2 linked regions of the Longispora fulva genome follow. The protein of the gene in region 1 interacts with the protein of each later gene in a pairwise test. Links are inferred from orthologs where the notes say so. Each region holds a gene or a part of one and is shown in the gene's direction. Other genes may lie near its edges. The genes, in order: IW245_RS27610 and dnaE.

The links.
Region 2: the proteins of IW245_RS27610 (region 1) and dnaE interact in binary tests that used the Escherichia coli proteins (3 or more experiments, as listed by UniProt). The link is inferred for Longispora fulva from one-to-one orthologs.

Annotation. Positions count from the first base shown.
Region 1 is NZ_JADOUF010000001.1:6,095,815-6,099,024, reverse strand. What follows is about bases 88-2,989. They hold IW245_RS27610 (DNA polymerase III subunit gamma and tau), read left to right. Parts: upstream 88-415; coding sequence 416-2,563; downstream 2,564-2,989. Other genes in these bases: IW245_RS27605 (RDD family protein), read left to right, coding at 2,608-2,989; IW245_RS27615 (hypothetical protein), read right to left, coding at 88-356. In the rest of the region: more of IW245_RS27615, read right to left, coding at 1-87; more of IW245_RS27605, read left to right, coding at 2,990-3,030; IW245_RS27600 (DUF3592 domain-containing protein), read left to right, coding at 3,011-3,210. UniProt on the Escherichia coli protein: Part of the beta sliding clamp loading complex, which hydrolyzes ATP to load the beta clamp onto primed DNA to form the DNA replication pre-initiation complex.
Region 2 is NZ_JADOUF010000001.1:7,894,248-7,898,666, forward strand. What follows is about bases 275-4,385. They hold dnaE (DNA polymerase III subunit alpha), read left to right. Parts: upstream 275-651; coding sequence 652-4,185; downstream 4,186-4,385. UniProt on the Escherichia coli protein: DNA polymerase III is a complex, multichain enzyme responsible for most of the replicative synthesis in bacteria. This DNA polymerase also exhibits 3' to 5' exonuclease activity. The alpha chain is the DNA polymerase catalytic subunit.

The DNA of each region.
Region 1 (3,210 bases):
GCGCCGGAGGCCCGCTCGACGGGAGCCGCGCTCTGGTCGGCACCGGCCTGGTCGCCGGCCGGGCGCGCGCCGGTCGCCCCCGCGCCGGACGCCCGCGCGCCGGATCCGGACGGCAGCGGGCCGACCTCAGGCCGCAACGCGTCCACCGACCCCCGGAGCTCCCGCCGAACAGCCCTGATCCAGACAAAAATGGTGAAACCCGCGAATACCGGCCATTCCAGGGAGTAACCGATACTGAGCGCGTTGCCGTCCCGCGCCCGGCCGATCTGCCACCACGCGAGCCCGAGCATCGCGGCGACGATGGCCGCCGCGAGCAGGTGGAGCAGCAGCCACCGGGGGGTGAGGAGCCGGCGCATGTCCAGCAGGCTACCCGTGCACGTGAACGGCGTGCCGCTCGGCGTGAGAAAGTAGACCCGTGACAGCCCTGTACCGCAAGTACCGGCCGAGGACGTTCGACGAGATCATCGGGCAGGACCATGTCACCCAGCCCCTGATCCAGGCGCTGAGGAACGGCCGGCTGAACCACGCCTACCTGTTCTCAGGCCCCCGGGGCTGCGGGAAGACGTCGAGTGCCCGGATCCTGGCCCGTTCGCTGAACTGCGAGCAGGGCCCCACGCCCAACCCCTGCGGCGAGTGCCGGTCGTGTCGCGACCTGGCCCCCGACGGGGCGGGTTCCATCGACGTGATCGAGATCGACGCCGCGAGTCACGGCGGCGTGGACGACGCCCGCGAGCTGCGGGAGAAGGCGTTCTTCGCGCCGGTCTCCTCCCGCTTCAAGGTGTACGTGATCGACGAGGCCCACATGGTGTCCTCCGCCGGGTTCAACGCCCTGCTCAAGCTGGTCGAGGAGCCGCCGGACTACGTCCGGTTCGTGTTCGCGACGACGGAGCCGGAGAAGGTCCTCGGCACGATCAAGTCCCGGACCCACCACTATCCGTTCCGGCTGATCCCGCCGAGCATCCTGCGGCCGTACTGCGAGCAGCTGGCCGCCGCCGAGGGCGTGGCCATCGAGCCGGCGGTGTTCCCGCTGGTCGTGAAGGCCGGCACCGGTTCGGCCCGGGACACGCTGTCGATCCTCGACCAGCTGATCGCCGGCGCCGGCGAGGAGGGCGTGACCTACCAGCGCGCCGTCGCCCTGCTCGGCGTCACCGACGCGGCCCTGATCGACGAGACGGTCGACGCGCTCGCCGACGCCGACGGCGCGGCCCTGTTCGCCACGATCGACCGGGTGGTCGAGGCCGGCCACGACCCGCGCCGCTTCGCCACCGACCTGCTCGAACGCTTCCGGGACCTGATCGTGCTCCAGCAGGTGCCCGACGCGATCGGCAAGGGCCTGCTGGACGTGCCGGCCGACGAGGTGGAGCGGATGACCGCCCAGGCCCTGCGCCTCGGCACCGCCGAACTCTCCCGCCTCGCCGAGCTGGTCCACGACGGCCTGGCCACCATGCGCGGCACGACGGCCCCCCGGCTCACCCTGGAGCTGATCTGCGCCCGGATGCTCCTGCCCGGCGCGGAACAGACCACGGCCGCTCTCCTGCAGCGCCTCGAAAGGCTCGAATCCAAAACCCACAATATGGTTACGGGGGTTCCTGCCCCGGCAGCCGCGGCCGTTCCCGCCGCCGGGCCGACCCCGGTCCCTCCGGCAGCCCAGAGCGCCCCGACCAGGGCTGACACGTCCCGCCCGGCCGCGGAGTCCCCGGCGGCGGGGTCCCAGCGGCCAGCGCCGGGCCAGGCCAGCCAGACCCCGCAGCCAGGCCAGGCGACCCAGCCCGCCGGCTCCCCGAGCCAGTCCGCCCCGCCGGCGTTCCCGGCTGGCCAGGCCCTCCCGCCGGCCGGGTCCCCGGGCGCACCGGCTTCCGCCGTGCCGCAGCCGACCCCGCACGCGACCCCCACCCCGCCGGCGACCCCGCCAGTCCCGTCCGGCGCGCTCGACGTCGTCGCCGTCCAGCGGGCCTGGGACGAGGTCCTCGGCCAGGTCCGCAACCGCAGCCTCCGGGCCTCGGCCCTGGTCCGCCAGGTCACGGTCCGCGACCTGGACGGCATCACCGTCGTGCTCGTCTGCCAGAACAAGTTCCAGGCCGACGAGGTGACCAAGGCCTCGGGGATCGTGGAGGAGGCCCTCCTCCAGGTGCTCGGCACGGCCCTGAAGATCCGCTGCGACATCGGCGGCGGTGGCACCCCGCCGCCCCGCCCGGCCACCCCGACCCCGGGCCCGGCCCCGGCTCCGCAGCCCCGCCCGGCCCCGTCAGCCCCGGCGGCCCGCCCCCAGGCCGGACCACCTCCGACATCCTCTCGCCCAGCCCCGACCCAGGCCGCGCCTCCGGCGGTGGACGACGAGGAACCCTGGCCGGACCTCCCGCCGTCCTTCGACGAGGAGGAGCCGCCGCCGGCCCCGATGGTGCAGGTCCCGGTCGCCCCGGCCCAGGCCGTCCCCGAGTACGAGGGCTTCGAGCCCGGGGACGAGCCCGGTGACGAGGTGGTCGACAAGGACGCCCCCCTCAATTCCGAGGAGCAGGCCATGAAGCTGCTCTCCGAGATGCTGGGCGCGCAGAAGATCTCCTAGCGGCCTATTGACGCCTATCGAGGTCAGGTCCAGACTTCGGTTCCATGGCGAAGAAAGCCCGGGGCAGTCGGATCCCCGCCCACAAGAGGCCCAGGTACGCGCACTGGGTGCTCCGCGCCGCCGCGTACCTGATCGATGTGGGGATCGTGGGTCTGGTGGTCTTCGCGGCCGCCGAGCTGCACCTGCAGCTCGCCGGGGGCATCGTGGCGCTGGTCCTGACCGCGGCGAACCGGTGGTATCTCAGCGGGCGCACCGGCCAGACCGTCGGCCGGCGGCTGCTGCGGATCCGGTTGCTGTCCGTCGACTCGGGCGAGCCGATCGGCCTGTGGCGGGCGCTGCTCCGCGACGTCGCGCACGTCCTGGACACCGTCTCGCTGCTCGCCGGCTGGTTCTTCCCGATCTGGGACGCCCAGCGCCAGACGTTCGCTGACAAGCTGCTCGGCACGCATGTCACGGTTGTCAGGTAGCGCCAGGTCCCCGCACTCGGCGTCCGTGGTCGTCGCGCTGATCGGCCTGTTCGCCGCGACTTTGGGACTGTGGAACTGGTCCGTCACGTCGGGCCTGCGGGACCGGGGCGTGGAGACGACCGGGGTGTCCGTCGAGGGGCCGAGGACCCGCCAGGGGGGACAGACCTGGGTGCTCGAGTA
Region 2 (4,419 bases), 1.8 Mb from region 1 along the record:
TGATCGAGAACCTGGTCGAGGTGGAGAACTCCAGCGGCGAGGAGTTACGCGACCGGCTGGACGAGTTCCTCCGGCACGCCGCCGACGGGTCCTACGACGTGCTCGCCGGGGACGAGGACCACCGGGTGGCCCGGCTGCTCGATCCGCCGATGGTGTGGCGGGTGCTGGAGCTGCTGCGGCGTACCCATGACGTGATCTGCGTCGACACCGGCAACAACGTGGAGAGCGCCAACTGGCAGACGGTGATCAAGGCCGCCGACCAGCTCGTGGTGACGTCCGTCCCCCGCGAGGACGCGGCGTTCACGGCGGACTGGATGTTGGACCTGCTGGAGGAGATGGGCATGGGCGACATCGTCGCCAACGCCGTGACCCTGCTGTCGTGCCCGACACCGACCCCGTCTCCGATGCTCGCTGACCTGGTCAAACACTTCCAGAGCCGGACCAGGACGGTGGCGGTGGTGCCGTATGACCCGGCGTTGGAGTCGGGCTCGTCCATCGACTACGCGAGCCTGAAGCCGGAGACCCGGATGGCGTGGTTACAGGCGGCGACGGCGGTGAGCGACGGGTTCTGACCCCGCGTCGGTTTGGGGTCTTGTCGGGGGGTGCGGTTAGGCTCGGGGGCGTTCCCAACTCCAGAGGAGGCTGCCGCCGATGAGTGACTCTTTTGTGCATCTGCACGTGCACACCGAGTACTCGATGCTGGACGGCGCCGCCCGGATGAAGCAGTTGTTCGCCGAGGTCAACCGGCAGGAGATGCCGGCTGTCGCGATCACCGACCACGGCAACATGCACGGGGCGTACGACTTCTACAAGCAGGCCACCGCCGCCGGGGTGACCCCGGTGATCGGCGTCGAAGCCTACCTGGCGCCGGCGTCGCGGTTCGACAAGAAGCGCATCAACTGGGGCACGCCCGACCAGAAGGGCGACGACGTCTCCGGCAACGGCGGCTACACCCACATGACGATGTGGGCCCGCAACGCCGAGGGGCTGCACAACCTCTTCCGGCTCAACTCGCGCGGCTCGATGGAGGGCTACTACTACAAGCCCCGGATGGACACCGAGCTGATCGCCGAGTATTCGGCCGGGATCATGGCCACCACCGGCTGCCCCTCCGGCGAGATCCAGACCCGGCTGCGCCTCGGGCACGACGAGGAGGCGCTGAAGGCCGCCGCGAAGTACCAGGACATCTTCGGCAAGGAGAACTTCTTCCTGGAGATCATGGACCACGGGCTGTCCATCGAGCGCCGGGTCCGCGACGGGCTGATCGACATCTCCCGCCGGTTGAACATCCCGCCGGTGGTGACGAACGACTCGCACTACACCCGGCCGGAGGAGGCCGACGCGCACAACGCGCTGCTGTGCGTGCAGTCCGGCTCGCTGCTGTCCGACCCGAACCGGTTCAAGTTCGACGGCGACGGCTACTACATCAAGTCCGCCGACGAGATGCGCGCGATCGACACCTCCGACATCTGGGCCGAGGGCTGCAGGAACACCCTGCTGGTCGCCTCCAAGGTCGAGACGGAGGGGATGTTCAAGTACAAGAACCTGATGCCGATCTTCCCGGTGCCCGACGGCGAGACCGAGGAGACCTGGTTCCGCAAGGAGGTCTGGGCCGGCATGGAGCGGCGCTGGCCGGCCGGCTACGACGAGGAGCACCGCGCCCAGGCGGAGTACGAGATCGGCGTCATCCTCCAGATGGGCTTCCCGTCGTACTTCCTGGTGGTCGCCGACTTCATCATGTGGGCCAAGCGCAACGGGCACTCCGTGGGGCCGGGGCGTGGTTCCGGGGCCGGCAGCATCGTGGCGTACGCGCTGGGCATCACCGACCTCGACCCGCTCGCGTTCGGCCTGATCTTCGAGCGGTTCCTCAACCCCGAGCGCGTCTCGATGCCCGACTTCGACGTCGACTTCGACGAGCATGGCCGCAACGAGACGATCCGGTATGTCACGGAGCGCTACGGCGCGGACCGGGTGGCCATGATCGCCACGTTCGGCACGATCAAGGCCAAGGCCGCGATCAAGGACTCGGGCCGGGTGCTCGGGTTCCCGTACGCGCTGGGCGACAAGATCACCAAGGCGATGCCCCCGGCCGTGATGGGCAAGGACATCCCGCTGTCGGGCATCTTCGACCCGAAGCACCCGCGCTACGCCGAGGCCGGCGCGGTCCGCGAGCTGGTCGACACCGAGCCCGACGTGGCCAAGGTGATGGAGGTCGCCCGGGGGCTGGAGGGCCTGGTCCGGCAGACCGGCGTGCACGCGGCCGGCGTCATCATGTCCGCCGAGCCGCTGATCGACCACGTGCCGCTGATGCGTCGGGACGCCGACGGCACGATCATCACCCAGTTCGACTACCCGACGTGCGAGACGCTCGGCCTGCTGAAGATGGACTTCCTCGGCCTGCGCAACCTCACGATCATGGCCGACGCCGTGAAGAACGTGGAGCACACGACCGGCCGGAAGATCGACCTGCTGTCGCTGCCGCTGGACGACGCCCCCACGTACGAGCTGCTCTGCCGGGGCGACACCCTGGGCGTGTTCCAGCTCGACGGCGGCGCGATGCGCCAGCTCCTGAAGCTGATGCGCCCCGACCACTTCGAGGACATCTCGGCCGTCCTCGCGTTGTACCGGCCCGGTCCGATGGGCGCGAACTCGCACATCAACTACGCGCTGCGCAAGAACAAGCAGCAGGAGATCGTCCCGATCCACCCGGAGCTCGAGGCGGACCTGGAGGACATCCTCGGCGTCACCTACGGCCTGATCGTCTACCAGGAGCAGGTCCAGCGCGCGGCGGTGAAGCTCGCCGGCTACACCCTCGGCCAGGCCGACAACCTGCGCCGGGCCATGGGCAAGAAGAAGAAGGAGGTCCTCGACAAGGAGTTCATCCCGTTCCGCGACGGCATGCGGCGCAGCGGATACTCCGACGAGGCCACCCAGGCGCTGTGGGACATCCTGGTCCCGTTCGCCGACTACGCGTTCAACAAGGCGCACACCGCCGCCTACGGGATGATCTCGTACTGGACGGCGTACCTGAAGGCGAACTACCCCGCCGAGTACATGGCGGCGCTGCTCACGTCCGTCGGCGACGACAAGGACAAAATGGCGATGTACCTGGGGGAGTGCCGCAAGATGGGCATCAAGGTCCTCCCCCCGGACGTGAACGAGTCCGCCGGCGCGTTCACCCCGATCGGGCGGGACATCCGCTTCGGGCTGGGCGCGGTCCGTAACGTCGGCACGAACGTGGTGGCCTCGGTCGTCGCCACCCGTGCGGCCAAGGGCAACTACACCTCCTTCCCCGACTTCCTGTCGAAGTCCGAGCTGGTGGTCTGCAACAAGCGGACCGTCGAGTCGCTGGTCAAGGCCGGTGCGTTCGACTCCCTCGGGCACACCCGCAAGTGCCTGGTCGAGCTGCACGAGACCGCGATCGACGCGGTCGTGGGGCTCAAACGCCAGGAGGCCGTCGGGCAGTTCGACCTGTTCGGCGGGCTGGAGGAGAACTCCGACGACAGCCTGGTGGGGCTGGACCTGCAGTTCACCCCGACCGAGTGGCCGCGCAAGGAGCTGCTGGCCTTCGAGCGGGACATGCTGGGGCTCTACGTCTCCGACCACCCCCTCGCCGGGGCCGAGCGGATCCTGAAGGCCAACTCCGAGCAGAGCATCGTCGAGGTGATCGACGAGGACGTCAACGACCGGATGCCCGTCACGATCGCCGGCATGATCTCCGGGGTGCAGCGTCGGATCACCAAGCAGGGCGCGAGCTGGGCGATCGTGATGCTCGAGGACCTGGACGCCTCGGTCGAGGTGCTGTTCTTCCCGAAGACGTACGAGCTGCTGTCGCACCACCTCGCCGAGGACATCGTCGTCACGGTCAAGGGGCACGTGAACAAGCGCGACCAGGCGATCAGCGTCGTCGGCTCGGACATGCTGATCCTGGAGGTCTCCGAGGCCGACCTGGCCGCGAACCCGCCGGTGGTGCTGAACTCGACCTGGGACAAGATCGTGGAACCGACCGTGCTGGAGCTCAAGCGGATCCTGCTCGGGCACCGTGGCGACTGCTCGGTGCACCTGCGGCTGCGCAGCCGGGGCGGGGAGACGCTGCTCGCGCTGGGGCCGGATCTGAAGGTCCGCAACGATGTGGCGTTCCGTTCGGAGATCAAGACGCTGTTCGGCGCGGGGGGCGTGGACTAGTCGGGGCCGTTCGGGTCACGGCCGCTCGGCAGGTGTGTCGGAGGTCGGTCGCCCGGTCCTGCTCAGATGTGCCGGGGGTGCTCGGTCGCCGGTTCGGCTCAGCTGTGCCGGAGGTGCTCGGTGCGGCTCGGCGAGCGGGTCGGCCCGGCCACCACCACCCGGGCACGCCGGACCGCGGTATGCCGCTGTCCCGCTTCGGCACGGGTGCCGAAGGGCCTGGGCGCCGCGGCGCGG